DNA from 3 places in the uncultured Megamonas sp. genome. Region 1 is predicted to be linked to each of the others. Evidence: riboswitches for the same ligand, from Rfam matches in the RefSeq annotation. Region 1 holds a riboswitch; each other region holds the start of a gene.

The links. A riboswitch is a leader RNA that binds a small molecule or an ion and turns the genes downstream of it on or off. The one in region 1 is predicted to bind cobalamin.
Region 2: another riboswitch for cobalamin. It lies ahead of Q5I67_RS07030 (methylmalonyl-CoA mutase family protein); the one in region 1 lies ahead of nikB (nickel ABC transporter permease).
Region 3: another riboswitch for cobalamin. It lies ahead of Q5I67_RS02665 (sirohydrochlorin cobaltochelatase); the one in region 1 lies ahead of nikB (nickel ABC transporter permease).

The regions. Positions count from the first base shown of each region.
Region 1 is NZ_CAUBSM010000012.1:60,108-66,977, reverse strand. Features, by position in the region: gene Q5I67_RS08765 (DUF805 domain-containing protein) at 1-414, shown strand, start outside; gene fabV (enoyl-ACP reductase FabV) at 448-1,620, opposite strand; gene Q5I67_RS08755 (ScpA family protein) at 1,891-2,679, opposite strand; gene Q5I67_RS08750 (site-2 protease family protein) at 2,690-3,316, opposite strand; gene Q5I67_RS08745 (NUDIX domain-containing protein) at 3,354-3,899, opposite strand; cobalamin riboswitch at 4,248-4,433, shown strand; gene nikB (nickel ABC transporter permease) at 4,652-5,590, shown strand; gene nikC (nickel transporter permease) at 5,587-6,405, shown strand; gene Q5I67_RS08730 (ABC transporter substrate-binding protein) at 6,452-6,870, shown strand, end outside.
Region 2 is NZ_CAUBSM010000008.1:2,991-9,860, reverse strand. Features, by position in the region: gene uvrB (excinuclease ABC subunit UvrB) at 1-1,093, opposite strand, end outside; gene Q5I67_RS07035 (YhcH/YjgK/YiaL family protein) at 1,207-1,659, shown strand; cobalamin riboswitch at 1,913-2,101, opposite strand; cobalamin riboswitch at 2,231-2,405, shown strand; gene Q5I67_RS07030 (methylmalonyl-CoA mutase family protein) at 2,885-5,077, shown strand; gene scpA (methylmalonyl-CoA mutase) at 5,077-6,870, shown strand, end outside.
Region 3 is NZ_CAUBSM010000002.1:140,285-147,154, reverse strand. Features, by position in the region: gene araA (L-arabinose isomerase) at 167-1,651, shown strand; gene Q5I67_RS02680 (DUF2284 domain-containing protein) at 1,750-2,343, opposite strand; gene Q5I67_RS02675 (MotA/TolQ/ExbB proton channel family protein) at 2,477-3,094, shown strand; gene Q5I67_RS02670 (biopolymer transporter ExbD) at 3,097-3,516, shown strand; cobalamin riboswitch at 3,580-3,758, shown strand; gene Q5I67_RS02665 (sirohydrochlorin cobaltochelatase) at 3,959-4,966, shown strand; gene cobI (precorrin-2 C(20)-methyltransferase) at 5,139-5,846, shown strand; gene Q5I67_RS02655 (ABC transporter substrate-binding protein) at 5,867-6,829, shown strand; gene Q5I67_RS02650 (iron ABC transporter permease) at 6,842-6,870, shown strand, end outside.

The DNA of each region.
Region 1 (6,870 bases):
ACAGAAGGTAGATTAAATCGAAAGCCATTTATTCATTATATAATCTTTTTGATTGTCATATCATTGGCTTTTATAGGGATTATTACTTTATTAGGTTTAGCTAGTGCATTATCTATTGCTATTTTAGGCGAAAATGTAAATGATTTAAATGTTTTATCGCAAATAGAAGTAATTCCTATTTTACTTATTTTAGTAGCTTCTTTAATTTTAATAATATTATTTTTACCACTTAATTTTTTGATGATACGACGTTTGCACGATTTAAATTTTAGCGGTTGGTGGATAATATTTCCTATTATTTTTCCTTTTGGTTATTTCATTTTTATTTTGTATTTGATTTTGGCTAAAGGAACAAATGGTCCAAATAAATATGGTGAAAACCCTTTAGAATTAACAAAAAGCAGTAATGTTTAAATACATTACTGCTTTTTTATAATTGAAATGATATTATTCAACTAAATCAATGTTCACATCTGGATTTACATCTGCATCATAATCTACATTATCAAAACCAAAACCAAAGAGGTTATAGAAGTCATTCCAATAACCTTCTACATCAGCATATTGAGATAAATTTTCAGTAGTTACTTTATTCCAATAATCAAAAATAGTATTTTGTACATCGTCTCTCATTTCTAAATCATCAATACGGATACGATGTTCATCATCTACTTTTGGTTGTGGTTGAGAGAGGTATTCATGCCATAAACGATACATTTGTTCAATAGTACCTTCATGAACATTTTTATCTTTCATTACGCGATACATTACCGCCACATATAAAGGAACAATAGGAATAGCAGAGCTAGACTGTGTTACTAAAGCTTTATTTACAGATATAATAGCTTTAAAGCCTTCTTGACGTAAAGTGTCAGCTGTTTTATAAAGATGTTGTTTAGCTGCACCGATAGTACCTTCATAATATATTGGATATGTAATTTTAGAACCAATATAAGAATATGCTACAGTACAAGCATCATCAGTCAATACATCAGCAGCTTTTAGAGCGTGCATCCAATCAGCCCAATCTTCGCCACCCATAACTTTAATAGTAGCTTCTACTTCTTCAGGCGTAGCTGGAGGCAAAGTAGCTTCAGTTAATTCATTTGTTTTTAAATTTAAAGTTTTAGCAGTGAAAGGTTTATCAACAGTTTTTAATACGGAAGAATACGTTGTTCCATCAGCTGTTGTACGACGAGGAGCAGCTAAGGAATAAACAACCATGTCAATTTTACCTAAATCTTTTTTTATAAGTTCAATAGTTTTTTCTTTAATAGCTTGAGAGAAAGCATCACCATTTATTGTTTTAGCATAATAGCCATCGTTTTTAGCGAATTCTTCAAATGCAGCTGTATTATACCAACCAGCAGTTGCAGTTCTTTTGCCATGTGCTGGTTTATCAAAGATAACTCCAATTGTAGAAGCTCCACTAGCATAAGTTGCACAGATACGAGAAGCTAAACCATAACCTGTAGAGGCACCTAATACTAATACTCGTTTACCAAGTTCAACCTTAGGCTGACTTTTTACATATTCGATTTGACGGCGTACATTTTCTTTACAGCCTTCTGGATGAGAAGTTAAACAGATAAAATCTTTTACTCTTGGCTTGATAATCATAAAATATTCTCCTTTACTTAGTTATCGCTAAGTTTTATATCATATTATCTTAATTAATATATATGGTTATTAATTTGAATAATAATAATATAAATATATATATTATTTATATTATACAACTTAGAGTCAATAATCACAAATAATATTTAGATTAAAAATAGATTAATAAAATTATAGTGTATACCAATAAATTTATATTTTATAATTTATTTAATTGCAAAATAATATGGTATTGCTAAAATCAGCAATACCATATAAAAATTAATATATTTAATTTTCGTTTTGATTAACAATAATATCATTTTTGTTTTCAGATATTTCATCATTGATTTTCAAATAAATCGGTGAGAAAATACTAGTCTGATAAACATTTATACGTTTTATTTTGATTAATTCCAACATAGCTAAAAAAGTAGTAATTAATTCTGATTTAGAAATCTTATGCTCACTATATTGAAAAATAGTATTAAAACATATATTTCCGCCATGCTGCTTGAGTAAAGCCAACAATTCAATAATTTTATCTTCAATAGTATATTGTTCACGAGAAACATTCGCTATAATTGGCTCATGTTCAATTTGACTTTCCAATACATTTTGAAATGCTTGATATAAAAGACTTATATCAAGACCTTTGGGTGGTATATGTTTTGTAGGTAAATTAGTGGCATCACGAAAAAAACGTTTTCCCGCTTCATCTGCCATTTCACCTAGAATACTACTGACTTCTTTATAACGACGATATTCCAATAATCTTTCTACTAATTCTTTTCGTGGATCAATATCATCAGTATCATCTTCTGTTACTTCTTCAGTTTTTGTATCAGGTAATAAAATTTTGGATTTGATTTGTAATAATGTAGCTGCCATGACTAAAAATTCACTAGCTATTTCAATATTAAACTCTTTGAATTTAGCAAGATACTCCATATATTGTTCTGTCAATAAAGCAATGGGAATATCATAAATATCAATGCGATTTTTTTCAATCAAATGCAATAATAAATCTAATGGCCCTTCAAAGGATTCTAAATGTACCTTATATTGTTCTTGTTGCATAAAGAACTCATTAAATAATAATAGAGATAATAAGATTTAAAATGCTTATAATAAAGTTACTGATAGGGTGAATGATAAAACCCAATATTCCAGTAAAAACAAGAGCAATTAGAATAAAAAAGCTATAACGATTGACTACAGAAGATTGATATTTATAAGCTAATCTACCTGGTAATAGAGAAGATAAGATTTTAGAACCATCAAGTGGTGGAATTGGTACTAAATTAAAAATAGCAAAATTTACATTATAAATAATGATTAATTGCAGTACCATGATAAGCCAATGAGGTGCAAAACTATATTTAAAACAAAGAGCAAAAAATATTGAAGCGACAAAAGCTGTGATTAAATTAGCTACTGGTCCTGCTAAGGAAACCTGCATTTCACCTTTACGCCAATCATCAAAATTATTTAAATTAATTGGTACAGGCTTTGCCCAACCTATTTGAGCGAAAAATAACATAATCAATCCGATAGGATCAATATGAGCTACAGGATTTAAAGTTAATCTTCCATTCATACGAGGAGTAAAATCCCCTAAATTATCAGCTACTTTAGCATGAGCATATTCATGGACAGTCAATGCAATCAGCAAACCTGGAATTGCATAAATCATATCTGGACCAAAACCAAACATTAAATACCTCCTAAATCTTTAAATAACAAATAAAAAATTATTGTTTACATAATTTTTCTGCCATTAAAATAGCAACAACAGACTTAGCATCAAAGATTTCACCTTTATTGACTAAATCCACAGCTTCACTTAATGGCATTTCTACTAGATTTATAAATTCATCATCATCAGTATGTTGTTTACCCTTTATTAAATCTTGAGCTAAATAAATATAAATCCATTCATTAGAAAAACCAACAGTAGTAGCTAATTTATGAATTTGTGTGTATTTATTAGCAGTATAACCTGTTTCTTCGGATAATTCACGTTTAGCACAAATCAATGGATCTTCATCCACACTATCTAATTTACCAGCAGGAATTTCTAAAGTCACTTTGCCGATAGGATAACGATATTGACGCACTAAAATAATATTACCATTTGGCAATACAGGAATAACAGCAGAAGCACCTTGATGTTTAATCCATTCACGAACAGCCTTATTGCCATTTGGCAATTTTACATAATCGCGTTTTACATGAAGTAATACCCCATCAAAAATATCTTCGGAAGAAACTTTTTCTTCAATTAAATCTTCATACATGAAAATCCCTCACTTATATAAAATATTATCTACAATTATAAATTTATATTCATAATTATATCATCTATAAAAACAATAAGCTATGAGAAAAATAATATACAAAAGTCTATTATAAATAGATTTTTCATGGCTATAATTTTTAATTATTTTTATAAACCCGCCAATAAGTTAACAACTTTACAAAATAAAAGCGTTATAGTTTTATAATTATATGTAAATAACTTATCTATTTAAAATTTGCATAAATTTATTTGAGATTTATTAAAATAAAAAATGCCTTTAGCACTTGGAAATTAAGAAGCTTTATAATTGACAAACTTATTTGTTGATGATAACATAAAAGCATAGTTGAATACTGAAAGAATAGGTGTCTATATAGACTTAATAGGGAATTCGGTATAAGCCGGAGCGGTCCCGCCACTGTAAAGACAAGCGATTTCACAATTATGTCACTGAGAATAAATCATTTTCTTGGGAAGGCGTGAATAGCTATGACTCTGAGCCAGGAGAACTGCCTATTTAATAATCACCGTTATTACCTGCGAGCGATGGGAAGGCGATTTTGTACAAATATAAATTTTTGTATGATATTGCCTAATTCTATGGAATTAGGCTTTTTTATTTATATTTATATCTGTATATAATCACATTTTAAGTCTGCTTGTATAAGCAGACTTTTTTGCTTTGAGGAAAATAAAGGAGAAAGGAGTTTTTTATACGTAAACTATTCAAAATAAAGGAGGTTGTTTTACTTGAAACGATTTATTAATCGTTTAATTCAATTAGTAATTACTTTAATTGGTGTTAGTTTTTTAACTTTTTGTCTTACTTATTTATCACCTGGTGATCCAGCAGCCATGGTTTTAGAGGCGTCAGATACTATTGTTTCTCAAGAAATAATAGAGCAAACTCGTGAAGAAATGGGACTTAATGATCCATTTCTTGTACAATATGGCAATTGGCTTTTAGGTGTAGCACAAGGTGATATGGGAATTTCTTATTCAGGAAAAAAACCTGTAATAGATAAGTTAATGGAAGGTTTTGCAGGGACTGTTTTATTAGCTTTGACTACAATTATTTTAATTATAATTATTTCCATTCCTTTGGGAATTTTTTCCGCTACACATCGCAATAGAATTCCTGACTTTTTAGTGAGAATTTTTTCTTTTATTGGTGTATCTATGCCAAGTTTTTGGGTAGGATTGATTTTATTATATATTTTTGGCTTAAAATTGGGATTATTTCCTATAGCTACTGCTAGTGTAACACCAAGTGGATTAGTGTTACCAGCACTTACTTTAGCTATCTATCAATCGGCAAAATATACTAGGCAAGTGCGTACTGTTATTTTAGATGAATTACATCAAGATTATGTAATAGGTGCTAGAGCTAGAGGATTGTCTGAAAAAGCTATTTTATGGAAACATATTTTGCCTAATGCAATTTTACCTTTAATAACTTTACTAGGTATGTCCATCGGTTGGTTATTAGGTGGCGTTGCTGTTATTGAAACAGTTTTTGCTTGGCCAGGTATGGGGAGAATGGCAGTGTATGCTATTACTATGCGTGATTATCCATTAATCGAAGGATTTGTTTTATGGATTTCTATTGTGTATACAGTAATTAATTTTTTAGTAGATTTATCGTATACATATCTTGATCCTAGGCTGAAAAAAGGAGATTCAAGATGATTAAATTTATAAAGAATAATAAATTATTTTCTGTATATACATTTTTGGTTTTTTTAGTAATTCTAATTGCTATATTAGCACCTATTATTGCTACACATGACCCTTATGAATCGAATATGACCAATATATTGCAGATGCCAAGCGGTGAACATATTTTAGGTACTGATAAATTAGGTAGAGATACCTTTTCCAGAATAATTTATGGTACACAAACTTCATTATTTATGACTATTTGTTTAGTTATATTAACGGCGACTATTGGTTCTTTAGTTGGTATTTTATCAGGTTATTTTGGTGGTAAAGTAGAAATTGTATTGATGCGTTTAGCTGATATTATGTTGTCTTTCCCAGGTATAATTTTAGCAATTGCTATTGCTGGTATTTTAGGTGGAAGTATTATAAATACAATTTTTGCTTTAGTAATAGTAAGTTGGGCAAAATATGCTCGTTTAGTTCGTAGTTTAGTCATAAAATTACGTAATAATGATTTTATCATAGCTGCTAAAGTAAATGGTACAACAACTATTAATATTTTATGGCGCCACATATTACCAAATATATTGCCAATGATTGTAATAACAGGTGCAATGGATATTGGGACTATGATGATGGAAATAGCAGGTCTATCTTTTTTAGGTTTTGGTGCTCAACCACCTACACCAGAATGGGGATTAATGCTCAATGAAGGTCGTCAATACATTCAAACTGCTCCATGGCTGATGATTTATCCAGGGTTAGCTATTTTTATAGTAGTAGCTATATTTAATCTTTGGGGAGATAGTTTACGTGATATTTTAGACCCTAGACAGGATTGATAGATTTTATTGATAAGAAAAGAGGTTGAATATGAAAAGTTTTAAAATGAAAAAATTATGGAAGGCTATTAGTTTAAGTCTATGTGGTATATTGACTGCAGGTATAATAGCTGGTTGTGGCTCTGAAAATACAGTAGATAAAACTACTTTAAAATTTGGAGTTACAAATTTTGCAGATACTTTAGAGCCAACACAAAATTATTTTGGCTGGGTTGTGATGCGTTATGCTATTGGTGAATGTTTGGCAAAATTTGATGAAAAAATGAATGTTCAGCCATGGCTTGCGGAAAGTTGGTCTATTAGCGATGATCATTTAACATGGACTTTTAAAATTCGTGATAATGTGAAATTTTCTAATGGCAATTTAGTAACAGCTGAAGCTGTAAAAAAATCTATTGAACGTGCTTTTGCTAAAAATACTCGAGCAAAAACTTTCTTTGAATACACAGAAATGAAGGCTGATGG
Region 2 (6,870 bases), on a different contig from region 1:
CATACATGGCTTTTATCTGGGGTATAGTAACATGAGATTCATCAATGACGATTAAAAAATCATCAGGGAAATAATCAAGAAGTGTATAAGGAGCTTCACCAGCTTTTCTGCCTGTCAAATGGCGTGAATAATTTTCGATGCCAGAGCAATATCCCATTTCTTCCATAGTTTCTAAATCATAATTTGTGCGTTGTTTTAAACGTTGAGCTTCTAAGAGTTTATTATCATCTTCAAGGATTTTTAATTGCTGTTGAAGCTCTTCTTGTATGGAGTCGATAGCTTCTTTCATATGTTCTTTAGAAGTTACATAGTGAGAAGCAGGGTAAATTAAAATATGTTTGCGTTGACCATAGACTTCACCAGTTAGAGTATCTACTTCTAAAATGCGGTCGACTTCATCACCAAAAAGTTCAATGCGGATGGCTCTATCACTATAACCAGCAGGAAAAATTTCAATGACATCGCCACGAACACGGAATTTACCACGGTCAAAATTTATATCATTGCGTTCATATTGAATAGAAACCAATTTTCGTAAAATATCATCACGAGGATATTCTTGACCTTCGCGCACAGATAAGACTAAATCATAATAATCTTCTGGTGAACCTAAGCCATAGATACAAGATACACTAGCAACAATGATGACATCACGACGTTCAAATAAAGAACAAGTTGCAGAATGGCGAAGTTTATCGATTTCATCATTGATGGAAGAATCTTTTTCGATATAAGTATCTGTTTGGGCAATATAAGCTTCTGGTTGGTAATAATCATAGTAACTGACAAAATATTCTACAGCGTTATGCGGAAAAAATTCTTTAAACTCACTAGCTAACTGTGCAGCTAGCGTTTTGTTATGAGCAATAACGAGTGTAGGTTTTTGGACTTTTTCAATTAATTTAGCAATAGTAAAAGTCTTTCCTGTACCTGTAGCACCTAATAAAACTTGCGATGTTTGACCATTTTGAATGCCTTGAGCTAGAGCTTCAATCGCTTGAGGTTGGTCGCCTGTAGGTTCAAAAGGTGCTTCTACTTTAAAGGAAATTTTATTTTCAGTTTGTAATGTATTTAATTTTGGTATGTGTACCATAAAATCATCTCACTTATAATATTAATATTTAGCTTTAATGATAAATGGAGAAGAATATTTTTTCAATATCATGATATAATTATTTTAATAAATTAAGAAAAGAGGTTATAAAAGTGATTTTTGGCAATATTAAATACGCAGATAAATATGATTTTTTGACAGAAAAAATAAAAGCTTGTTTCACTTATGCAAAAGAACATGATTTAGCTACATATGAAAAAGGTAGTTATAAAATAAATGGCGATGAGTTTTTTGTTAATATCGAAAACTATGCTACAGTAAAACGTGAAGAGCGTTTTTGGGAAGCACATAAAAAATATATTGATGTGCATGTGATTATTGAAGGTAAAGAAAGTATTGATGTGAACTTTTGCGATGATATGCAAATAAAATCATTTGATGAAAATCGCGATTTTGTGGAATTAACAGGTGAAGAAAAAGCTACTGTTAACTTAATCAACAAAGGTGATTTTTTAATTTGTTATCCAGAAGATGCTCATCGCACTGCTATTATTTGTCAACAAAGTCAAACTATAAAAAAAGCTATCTTTAAAATCAAATTATAAGAAAAAAATAGCATGCTTAGGATAATACTTAAGCATGCTATACGCATAATAATAAAACAATATAATGATTAGTTTGGAATTTTGAGCAATGATTACCTTATGTTTGCTGAAGACATAAAGTAAAACCGATAAATAAAAAACCCCTTTTCGCTTTGAAAAGAGGTGAATAGACGAATTGAGTAAATTTAAAAATTTACTGTCTAATCTCCTCCCCATCGCTCGCAGGTATGGCAATTAAAATAAATCAATTGCACACGGTGATTGTTAATCAGGCAGTTCTCCTGACTCGAGTTCATTACTATATCCAAGCCTTCCCAGTTTCCCAGTGACATATTTTGGATAAGTTCCCTCATACAGTGGCGGGACCGTTTCAGATTAGTGAATAATCACGTACTGAATTCCCTATTAAGTCCAAATGGACACCTGATTCATTGAACTATATTCAGTTCTTTTTTAGAATATCACTATATAGAATTTGTGTCAATACTCTATATAAAATAATTATCTTAAAATTATTTTAATTTATCGTTGACAAATATATAAAATAAAAAGTATAATAAAGGCGACAAGTTGATAATGAAACCTTATAGGTGCATATTTATGCTTAATAGGGAAGACGGTTAAAATCCGGCACGGTCCCGCCGCTGTAAAGAGGAGCAAACTTCATGAATGTCACTGGGAAACTGGGAAGGCGAAGTGAGCAATGATACTGAGTCAGAAGAACTGCCTATAAGAAGCATCGTCGTTTGACCTGCGAGAGACGGGGAGAGATGTAGTAGAATGTATATGTTTTTTATACATGTAAATTCTGATTATAATTTTCTACCGTTTTTCATATATTGTTTATGAAAAGCGGTTTTTCTGTTTATAGAGATAATCCATGAAGATGGCTCATGATTATCTTAAGCAAGTGCCATCGATGTATCATATTAATTTGTTGTAAATTATGTTTAATTTACTGAAAAATTTAATCATTATTATGATTAGCATAAATGCTTGAATAATTTAATAAAAATGGTAAATAATATTTGGGGAATATATATTACCAATCCAGCCATCACTAAATTTAGTGATGGCTTTTTTATAAATTTTATATTTAATATCTAGGTAGGAGGAACTCGAACCATTTATTAGATATATAAGAGTATTTATTAACTATTCAATAATAGTATTAAATTATCCCCTTAAATGAAAATGCAGAAGTAGAGAAGGGAAATTATTATATATGGAACAAGATAAAACACTTGGCGAAGAAATTCGACAAGAAGAACAACAAGAACAAGATATTCCTGCTGTTACTTTTGATGAGTTTGAAATTCCTTCATATGAAGAATGGAAAGAAGCTGTAGTGGTATTATTAAAGGGAAAACCTTTTGAAAAAAGTATGTTTACTAAAACTTATGAAGGTATTACATTAAACCCTATTTATCGTATGGAAGATTTGGAAGGGTTAACTCATAATAAGACTTATCCAGGAATGGAAAGTAATTTACGTGGAGCTAATGCTAGTGGTTATATACATAAACCATGGACAATAGCTCAAAAGTGTGATGCTAAAACTCCTAGTGAAGCCAATGAAATGGTAAAATATGAATTATTAAAAGGTTCAACAGCTGCAAGTGTAGTTTTGGATACAGCAACACGTAAAGGTTATGATGTAGATACAGCTAATAAAGAAGAAATCGCAGATATTGGTGTTTCTTTATCGACTTTATCAGATGTAAATAAATTATTAGATGATGTTGATTTAGAAAAATTTGAAATTGATATTTATGCAGGTGCTTCTAATATAGCATTACTTTCTGCTGTTGCAGTGGTGTGTGAACAGAAAAAATTATCACTAAAAAAACTTCATGGTGCTATTACAGCAGATCCTATTGGAGAATTAGCTTTAGATGGAAAGCTTACACGACCTCTTGATGAATATTATGATGAAATGGCTCATAGTATTTGTTGGGCAGAAAAATTTGCACCAGAATTAAAGACTGTAGTAGTAAATACAGATGTTTATCACAATGGTGGTGCAAATGATATCCAAGAAGTAGCATATGCCATGAATGAAGCTGTAACATATATGAAATCTATGGAACGACGTGGCATTGATGTGAATACTTTTTGTCGTCATTTACGTTTTCATTTTAGTATAGGTGCAAATTTTTTTATGGAAATTGCTAAATTACGCAGTGTGAAAATGATTTGGGCTCAAATTGTTAAAAATTGTGGTGGAGATGATATAGCTCAAAAAATTAATGTATATGTAAGTACATCGTCTTTTTGTCAAACAGTATATGATCCTTATGTAAATTTACTTCGTGCAGCTACACAATCATTTTCTGCTGTTGTTGGTGGTATGGATGGTATGTTTGTAAAGCCATTTGACCATTGTATACGTCCTAGTGATGAATTTTCTCGTCGTATTGCACGAAATATTCAAATTATGGAGCAACATGAATTTAATTTTATTCAACCAATAGACCCTGCTGGTGGTAGTTGGTATCTTGAACCATTGACAGAAGAGTTTACTCAAAAGGCTTGGGCAAAATTTCAAGAAATTGAAGCTCATGGTGGTTTAATAAAAGCTTTAGAAAATAATACTGTACAGATAGCTATTAATGAAGTATTACAAGCTCGTTTTAAAAATTTAGCAACAAGAAAAGATCGTGCTGTTGGTAATAATATGTATCCAAATATGACTGAAAAATTATTGGAAGTACCAGAAATTGATTTTGATAAAATTATAGCAGATAGAAAAATGGCACTTAAAGTTAATGTAAAAGTACGTGATAATGATTATGTTAAATTATTATTATCGGAAATTAGTAAACGTGATTTTAGTGAACATGGTTCATTAATAAATACAGTTAAACAGACTATTAAAGCGGGTGCCACTTTAGGTGAAATATCTACAGCACTTACAGGAGAGGCGACAGGTGAAGTTATAGAAGCTATTTTGCCACATCGCTGGACTGAAAGATATGAACAACTTCGTCATCGCACAGAAAAGTATCTAGAAAAAACAGGGGAAAATGTAAATATTTTCCTTGCTAATATGGGACCTATTCCACAGCATAAAGCACGTGCAGATTTTGTTACTTCATTTATGCAAGTAGCAGCATTTAATGTACTTACTAATAATGGTTTTCCAACAGTAGAAGAAGCTGTACAAGCAGCTATTGATTCAAATGCTGATGTAGCTATTGTTTGTTCTACAGATTCAACTTATTCAGAACTCGCACCAGCTGTTACTTCTGGTATTAAGGCTGTAAAACCTAGTATGAAAGTTTTTTTAGCAGGTGCACCAACACCAGAATTAAAAAAAGCATGCGATGAAGCGGGTATGGACGATTATATAAGTGTTCGTTCTAATTGCTATGAAACTTTACTTCGTATGCAAAAAGAAAAGGGGATGATTGAATAATGTCTAAAATACCAGATTTTACACAAATTCCTTTTCAGCAAGCAATACAGAGTGAGGTCGCTTTTGCTAAATGGAAAGAAAGTTTAAAAGCAGAAACTGGAAAATCTTTTGAGGAAAATTTTTATCGCACTATGGAGCAAATAGATGTAGCACCACTTTATGATGAAAATGTTTATAAAGATTGTAATCATTTAGATTTTGTAGCAGGTATTCCACCATTTTTGCGTGGTCCATATGCAACTATGTATGTAACAAGACCATGGACAGTACGACAATATGCAGGTTTTTCTACAGCAGAAGAATCAAATGCTTTTTATCGTAGAAATCTTGCAGCTGGGCAAAAAGGTTTATCTATTGCTTTTGACTTAGCAACACATAGAGGCTATGATTCAGACCATCCTCGTGTAGTAGGAGATGTTGGTAAAGCAGGAGTAGCAGTTGACTCTATTTTAGATATGGAAATATTATTTAAAGGCATTCCACTTGATCAGATGTCAGTATCCATGACTATGAATGGTGCAGTACTTCCTATCATGGCTTTTTATATTTTGGCTGGTGAAGAACAAGGTGTAGATAAAGCTGTTATGGCAGGTACTATTCAAAATGATATTTTAAAAGAGTTCATGGTACGTAATACTTATATTTATCCACCAGCAGCTTCAATGAGAATTATTGGTGATATTTTTGAGTATACTTCTAAATATATGCCTAAATTTAATAGTATATCTATTTCTGGTTATCATATGCAAGAAGCAGGTGCAACAGCAGATATTGAATTAGGTTATACATTAGCTGATGGTCTTGAATATTTGCGTACAGGTACAGAACATGGATTAACCATTGACCAATTTGCACCACGATTATCTTTCTTTTGGGCTATGGGGAAAAATTATTTCATGGAAATTGCTAAAATGCGTGCTGGTCGTATGCTTTGGGCTAAAATTGTCAATTCTTTTCATCCTAAAAAGACAAAATCTATGGCTTTACGTACACATTCTCAGACTTCTGGTTGGAGTCTTACAGAACAAGATCCATTTAATAATATTACTCGAACTTGTATTGAAGCTATGGCAGCAGCTCTTGGTCATACACAATCTTTACACACAAATGCACTAGATGAAGCTATAGCTCTTCCTACAGACTTTTCAGCTCGTATTGCTCGTAATACGCAATTATACATTCAAGATGAAACTAAAGTATGTAAGGTAATTGACCCATGGGGTGGTTCGTATTATGTAGAATTTTTAACAAATCAACTCATTAAAAAAGCTTGGGCACATATTCAAGAAATTGAAGCTCTCGGCGGTATGTCTAAAGCAATTGATACAGGTCTGCCTAAAATGCGTATAGAAGAAGCAGCAGCACGTCGTCAAGCTCATATTGATTCTGGTAGTGAAAAAATTGTTGGCGTAAATTATCTTCGCTTAGATAAAGAAGATCCACTTGATATTTTAGAAGTTGATAATACAGCAGTTCGTTTAGCTCAGATTGAAAGACTTAAAAAATTACGTGCAAATCGTGATAATGACAAAGTTCGTTCTTGTCTTGAAGCTATCACTCGTTCTATGGAAACAGGTGAAGGTAACTTATTAGAATTAGCTGTAGAAGCAGCAAGAGCACGTGCATCTAAAGGTGAAATTTCTGATGCAGTAGAAAAAGTTTGTGGTAGACATAAAGCAATTATTCGTTCTATATCTGGTGTATATAGTAGTGAATTTAGTGATGATGATGTTATTAAAGAAGTTCGTGATATGACAGATAAGTTTGAAGTGGAATATGGTCGTCGTCCTCGT
Region 3 (6,870 bases), on a different contig from region 1:
AAAATTGTATAACATACATGCTATAATAAAACCATGTTGTATGACAATTATATATTATAATTTTCTAATAAGTAATAATATTGAATATACGACATAGATTTAAATTAGAATTATTTGCAAGTAATAAGATAAGTTATAATTTTTTAAAGAAAGAAGTTGTTTTTTTATGAAAAAATTACAAGACTACAAATTTTGGTTTATCGTAGGCAGCCAGTTTTTATATGGACCTGAAGCTTTAAAAGCTGTTGAAGATGACGCAAGAAAAATGGTAGATGGTTTGAATGCTTCTGGTAAACTTCCAGCTAAAATTGAATTCAAAGCTGTAGGTACTACTGCTGAAGTTATCGATAGATTTGTAATGGATGCAAACTATGATGATACTTGTGCTGGTATTATTACATGGATGCATACTTTCTCCCCATCCAAAATGTGGATTAGAGGTCTTAAAAAATTACAAAAACCATATCTTCACCTTCATACACAATATAATCAAGAAATTCCAAATGAAGGAATTGATATGGACTTTATGAACTTAAATCAGTCTGCACATGGTGACCGTGAACATGGTTTCATTGGTACTCGTATGCGTCTTGCTCGTAAAGTTGTTGTTGGTTATTGGGAAACAGAAGCTGTTCAGAAAAAAATTGCTACATGGATGCGTACTGCAATTGGTGTAATTGCTAGTGCTGATTTAAAAGTTATTCGTTTTGGTGATAACATGAGAAATGTTGCTGTTACTGAAGGCGATAAAGTAGAAGCAGAAATTAAATTTGGTTGGTCTGTAAATACTTGGGCTGTTGGTGATTTAGTACAGTATATCAATGCTGTAACAGAAGAACAGATTGATGCTCAAGTAGCTGAATATAAATCTAAATATGTAATGAATACAGATAATATCGCATCTGTACGTTATCAGGCAAAAGTTGAAGTTGCTATCAAAAAATTCTTAGAAGATAATAACGCAGATGGCTTTGTAAATACATTTGAAGACCTTTATGGTATGGAACAACTCCCAGGTCTTGCAACACAAGATTTAACTGGTCAAGGTTATGGTTTTGGACCTGAAGGCGATTGGAAAATTGCTTGCCTCACTGCAGTTATGAAAACTATGGCACAGGGTATTGATGAAGGTACTGCTTTGATGGAAGATTATACTTATCATTTCGGTAAAAACGGTGAAGATAGCTATAATCTCGGTGCTCATATGCTTGAAGTTTGCCCAAGTGTTGCAGCTGATACTCCAAAAATTGAAGTTCATGAACTTGGTATCGGCGGTAAAGATGCTCCAGCTCGTCTTGTATTTGAAGGTAAAGCAGGCAGTGCTATTGTAGCTACTATTGTAGATATGGGCGGTAGAATGCGTCTTATCGTAAATGATGTTGAATGCGTAAAACCTATTATGCCAATGCCAAATCTTCCTGTTGCTCGTGTAATGTGGAAACCATTGCCAAGCCTTGAAGAAGCAGGTGAAGCTTGGATCTTAGCAGGTGGTGCACATCATAGCGTTATCAGTTACACTGTAACTGCTGAACAACTTCGCGATTGGGCTAATATGATGGGTATTGAATTTGTTCATATTACTAAAGACTTAGATATGGATAAATTTAAAGATCAGCTCATGCTTTCCGACATTATGTGGAAATTAAAATAATTTGTTAACTCTCTCTCTTTCCCCCATAACTTTATATATTTTCCCTTAACTTAGGGGGAAAGAATATTTTTTAAAATAACAGCGTATAACTATAATAGTTATACGCTGTTTTTGTTTATAGTATCAAATATAGTTTTTGTAGGTATTATTTCATTAGTAATTAATGCATGAATTAATACATGATATTTAGGCAATTTATCTAAACCCCAAAGTAATTTAATATTAAATACATCTTCAGTTACTTTTCCTAAATCTATGCCAAAAGAATCAAGGGAATGACGCATTTTATCTGGGTGTTTACAAGGTTTATTATCATCTCTACTGCATTTACAGCAATAACTACAACCGCCAGAAGATAGAGAAATTGTATTATCATTTTCTAAATTTAGTAGAGCAGTAGCTAATTCATTTTTTGTTTTACGTAAGGTTTTACGCGTAAAAGAACTGATTTCTTCTTTAGTAGTTAAACTATTTATAGTATCCTCAGTGTAATTTAATTGTACAGCAACTAGATAAATAGATTTATATTTATTTAAATAAGTTTTAGGATTAAAACTAAGTGGTGGACAAGACCATTTATGATTATAATTATTACATTGTTTGCAATAACCTAAGAATTTATCAATATCTTGATAATTTGAGATAAATTCTTGCATGTTTTGCTGTTTGATATAAATTTTAGTTGTAAACATAAACATACTTCCTTTTTGATATTAGATAGATGAATATTTTTGATTTTAGGTTTGACAGCTATATTTGATAAGCTTATTATTAGTATGAATAAATTATAGCGTAAAAAGCTAGATTTTAATAGGAGGTCTTTTTATGGACTTATTGATGCAAGGTGTAGAATATTTTCATAAAGGCGGATTAGTAATGTATATATTGCTAATATGTTCAATTTTTATTATAACTATTGGCATAGAACGTTTATTATATTTTACAAAAGCTGATTCTGGTAGAGATTTTACACAAAAATTTTATAAATTGATGATTAATAATAAAATCGAAGAAGCAAAAGCTTTAGCACAAAATACTAAGGGGGATTTGGCATCATTGGTGAATTTTGCATTTAGTAAAATGCAAAATAAAAATATAAATTTGATGATGTTATTGGAAGTACAATCAGGCATTAGTATTTCTAAATTTAAGGAAAGATTATATTATTTAAATGTAATCGTTACTATGGCTCCTCTTTTGGGTTTATTGGGAACAATAGTGGGAATGATTTCAGCTTTTAGTGTATTTAATCTTCAAGAAGGTCAAGCTATAGCTATCACTGGAGGGGTTGGTGAAGCCTTAATTGCGACAGCTACAGGACTTTGTGTAGCAATTGTATCTTTAGCTATTCATGCTTATTTTGTGCAAAGAGTAGACCGTATTGTAACAGATATGGAACAAGCGTTTTCACTAATTGAAGGTTATATAACTAGAGGTGAATAATCATGCGATTAAAAGATAGAAGAGCTTTTTCTAAGCCTGAGGTTATGATTATACCAATGATTGATATAATGTTTTTCTTATTGGTATTTTTTATGCTTAGTACATTATATATGGTGGATTTAAAAACTATTCCTGTAAATATGCCTAAAGTACAAAATGCCCAAAGTCAAACAAATGTTAATTATTTAGTCACGATGAAAGCTGATGGCACTTTGTATTTAGAAAATAAATTGATAGATGAAGATACATTACTTCAAGGTGCAAAAGAAAAATATGAAGAAAATAATAATTTTGCTGTAGTAATTCGTGCTGATGAAAATGTAGATTATGGAAAAATTATGGCATTATTAGATAAATTTAAAGCTGTGGGGATAACTAAATTTGGTTTGGCTACAGAGACTATGGTAGATGAACATAAATAATGTCTTGACAGATATACTCTTAAGTGTTATTGTAAAAATGAAATTATTTTTCTAACAATTTTATATTTATTGAGTGGAATAGGTGCCCCTTTTGGGCTTAATAGAGAAAGCAGTAAAAGCTGCTACGGTCCCGCCGCTGTGAAAGTGAGCAACTTCAAAATATGTCACTGAGATTTTCTTGGGAAGGCTTGAAGGAGCGATGAACTTAAGTCAGAAGAACTGCCTATTTGTCAATCACCGTTATGACCTGCGAGAGATAGGTAGGAGATTTATTACAGTATAAGGCTATCTCTACATCGGTATAATTCCATGTAGAGATTTTTTATACTAGAAATGAACCTTTGAGCGCGCAGAAGGTTCATTTTTTTTATGACTTTTAACCTAGCTTAAAAGCAAATTGTAGCATAAAGGGGATAACTCAGCTAAGAGAGGAAAGAACGATATGAAAGCTAAATGGAAAAAAATGTTAATCGCATCTATGGCATGTGTAGCTTTAACAGGAGTATCTGCAACATCTTTTGCAGCAGGATATAGTTTAAATCCAGAAGTAAAAACAGCAACTCCTGCACTTTTACAAGCTTCTGAAATCGGTGTACGTACATATAATACAACTGATGCAGAACTTCAAAAAGCTCCAAATAAAGATGCTATTGTAGTAATGAGCTTTGGTACAACATACAAAGATACTCGTGCAAAAACAATTGAAGCTACTGTAGAAGAAATTCAAAAAGCACATCCAAATACAAAAGTTGTATTAGCATTTACTTCTCATATTATTATTGACCGTGTAAAAGCAAATGAAGGTATTACTATTCCTACACCAGAAGAAGCATTAGCTCAATTAAAAGCTGAAGGCTATAATCGCATAGCACTTACTTCCTTAGATATCATTCCTGGTATGGAATATGCTTATAAAACAGCTGTATATGATATCTATAAAACACAATTCAAAAAAATGACTATTGGTACACCTCTTATGTATTGGATGGGTCAAGAAGGTCAAAGAGATGACGTTGAAGCAGTAATGCAAGCAATTGGTTCTCAAATGCCAAAATTAGGTAAAAAAGATGCAGTATTAGTGATGGCACATGGTACACCAGATCCATCTAATGCTTATTATTCTGTAATGCAAGATCGTTTAAATAAACTTTATGATGGTAAAGTAATGATTTATACAGTTGAAGGCTGGCCATCTCTTGAAGATATTATTCCTCAATTAAAAGCAAAAGGTATCAATCATGTTACAATGATGCCTCTTATGATGGTTGCAGGTGATCATGCAAATAATGATATGGCTGGTGCAGAAGAAGATTCTCATAAATCCATCTTAGAAAAAGAAGGTATTAAAGTAGACGCATACATTCATGGTCTTGGTGAAAACCAAAACGTTCGTCAATTATTTGTAGATAGAGCAAATGAAGCATGGAACGCTCTTGAAGCAGAAAAATAATAGATTTTGAATAAATCCTGTATGCTTGACGCTTTTATATGCCAAGTGTAAAATAAATAAGAGCATTATTTTATTAAGTAATTTAGTTTCTACTAAAATATGCAAAATGTAATACAGTAAGGTATGTGGCAAATTTTGTCACATACCTTTTTATGCAGGAGGATTTTTAATCATGGCAGGAACTTTTTATGGTATTGGTGTAGGTCCTGGAGACCCAGAATTATTGACAATGAAAGCTATTAAGGCTATTGAAAAAGCTGATGTGCTCATTGCACCAAAAACAGAAAAAAAAGATGGTAGCGTAGCTTTAAGCATAGCTAAACCTTATTTAAAAGATGATATTGAAATCGTATATCAAGTTTTTCCAATGGTAGTTAATTTTGAAACTACTGATGCATGGCAAAAAAATAAAGAAGAGATTTTAGCTTTATTACAAGCTGGAAAAAATGTAGTATTTTTAACATTAGGCGATCCAATGTTTTACAGTACATATATTTATGTATATCGTCTTTTAGCAAAAGAAAAAGATATAAATATTGAAACTATTCCAGGTGTGCCAGCATTTTGTGCAATTGGCAGTAAATTAGGTTATCCTTTAGTTGAAGGCAATGATATCATCAGTGTAATTCCAGCAACTGCTGATAAAGAAACTATTGATAAAGCTTTAGCTGTTTCTAATAATGTGGTAATGATGAAAGTTTATAAAAATTATCCTGAAGTAGTAGATGCTTTAGCTGAAAATGATATGATAGATAATGCTGTACTTGTAAGTCGTTGTGGTCTTCCAGATGAAGAAATAATAGATGATTTACAAGCACAAAAAGATAAAAAATTAAATTATTTATCAACTATTTTGACTAGAAGGAGTAAAGGTATTTAATTGCCTTAGATAATGTTACTATGAAAAAATTGAATGGTTTGTTTTGTATATTAGCTTTAGTAATATGTTTTTCCGTGATATTAGTTGGTTGTGGTAGTCAAACAGAGGAAAAAAATGTTTCAAGTGGAACTGATAGTTATTTAACTATTACAGATGATGCTGATAGACAAGTAGTTTTGACGAAAAAACCAGAAAGAATAGTACCATTATCGGCATCTTTTTTGGAACCACTTCATGCTGTTGATGGAAATGTTGTAGCAAGAGTATCGGCAAAGACTGGTATTCCCAAAGAAGATGAAGATCTACCACAGGTAGGAAATGTTTATAATATTAATATTGAAAAAGTAATAGAAGCTCAACCAGATTTAGTAATTGCTTATAAAGGTATGAATGATAAATTTGTATCTACTTTTGAAGAAAATGGTATTCCTGTAGTTGTACTTGAAATGCGTACGTATGACCAAGTAAAACATACAGTTGATGTTTTGGGGCAAATTGCAGGAAATCCAGATAAAGCAAAAACTTTGATACAAGATATGGATAATAAAATAGCAGAAATAAAAGCTAAATTGCCGAATGAACATAAACGCATAGCGATACTACATAGTACAGCTCAAAATGTAACTGTACAATTAGAAGGTAGTATTGCTGGTTCAACAGCGGAAATCTTGGAATTTGAAAATATAGCGAAAGGATTGACTCCATTAGAAAGCAATCCAACTTCTGCACCTTATAGTTTGGAGACATTAGTATCAGCAAATCCAGATGTTATCTTTGTTACAAGTATGGGAAAACTAGAGACTATAAAGAAATCTATGATGGAGAATGTAGAAAATAATCCAGCATGGCAAACTCTTCCAGCAGTAAAAGAAAAAAGAGTGTATTTCTTACCACAGGAAATGTTTTTATTAAGTCCAGGTATTCATTATCCAGAAGCGGTTGAAACTATGGCTAAGCTTGCTTATCCAGATAAATTTAATTGATGGTGAAATGATATGACTATGCAAAAACAAGAAGTTTTACA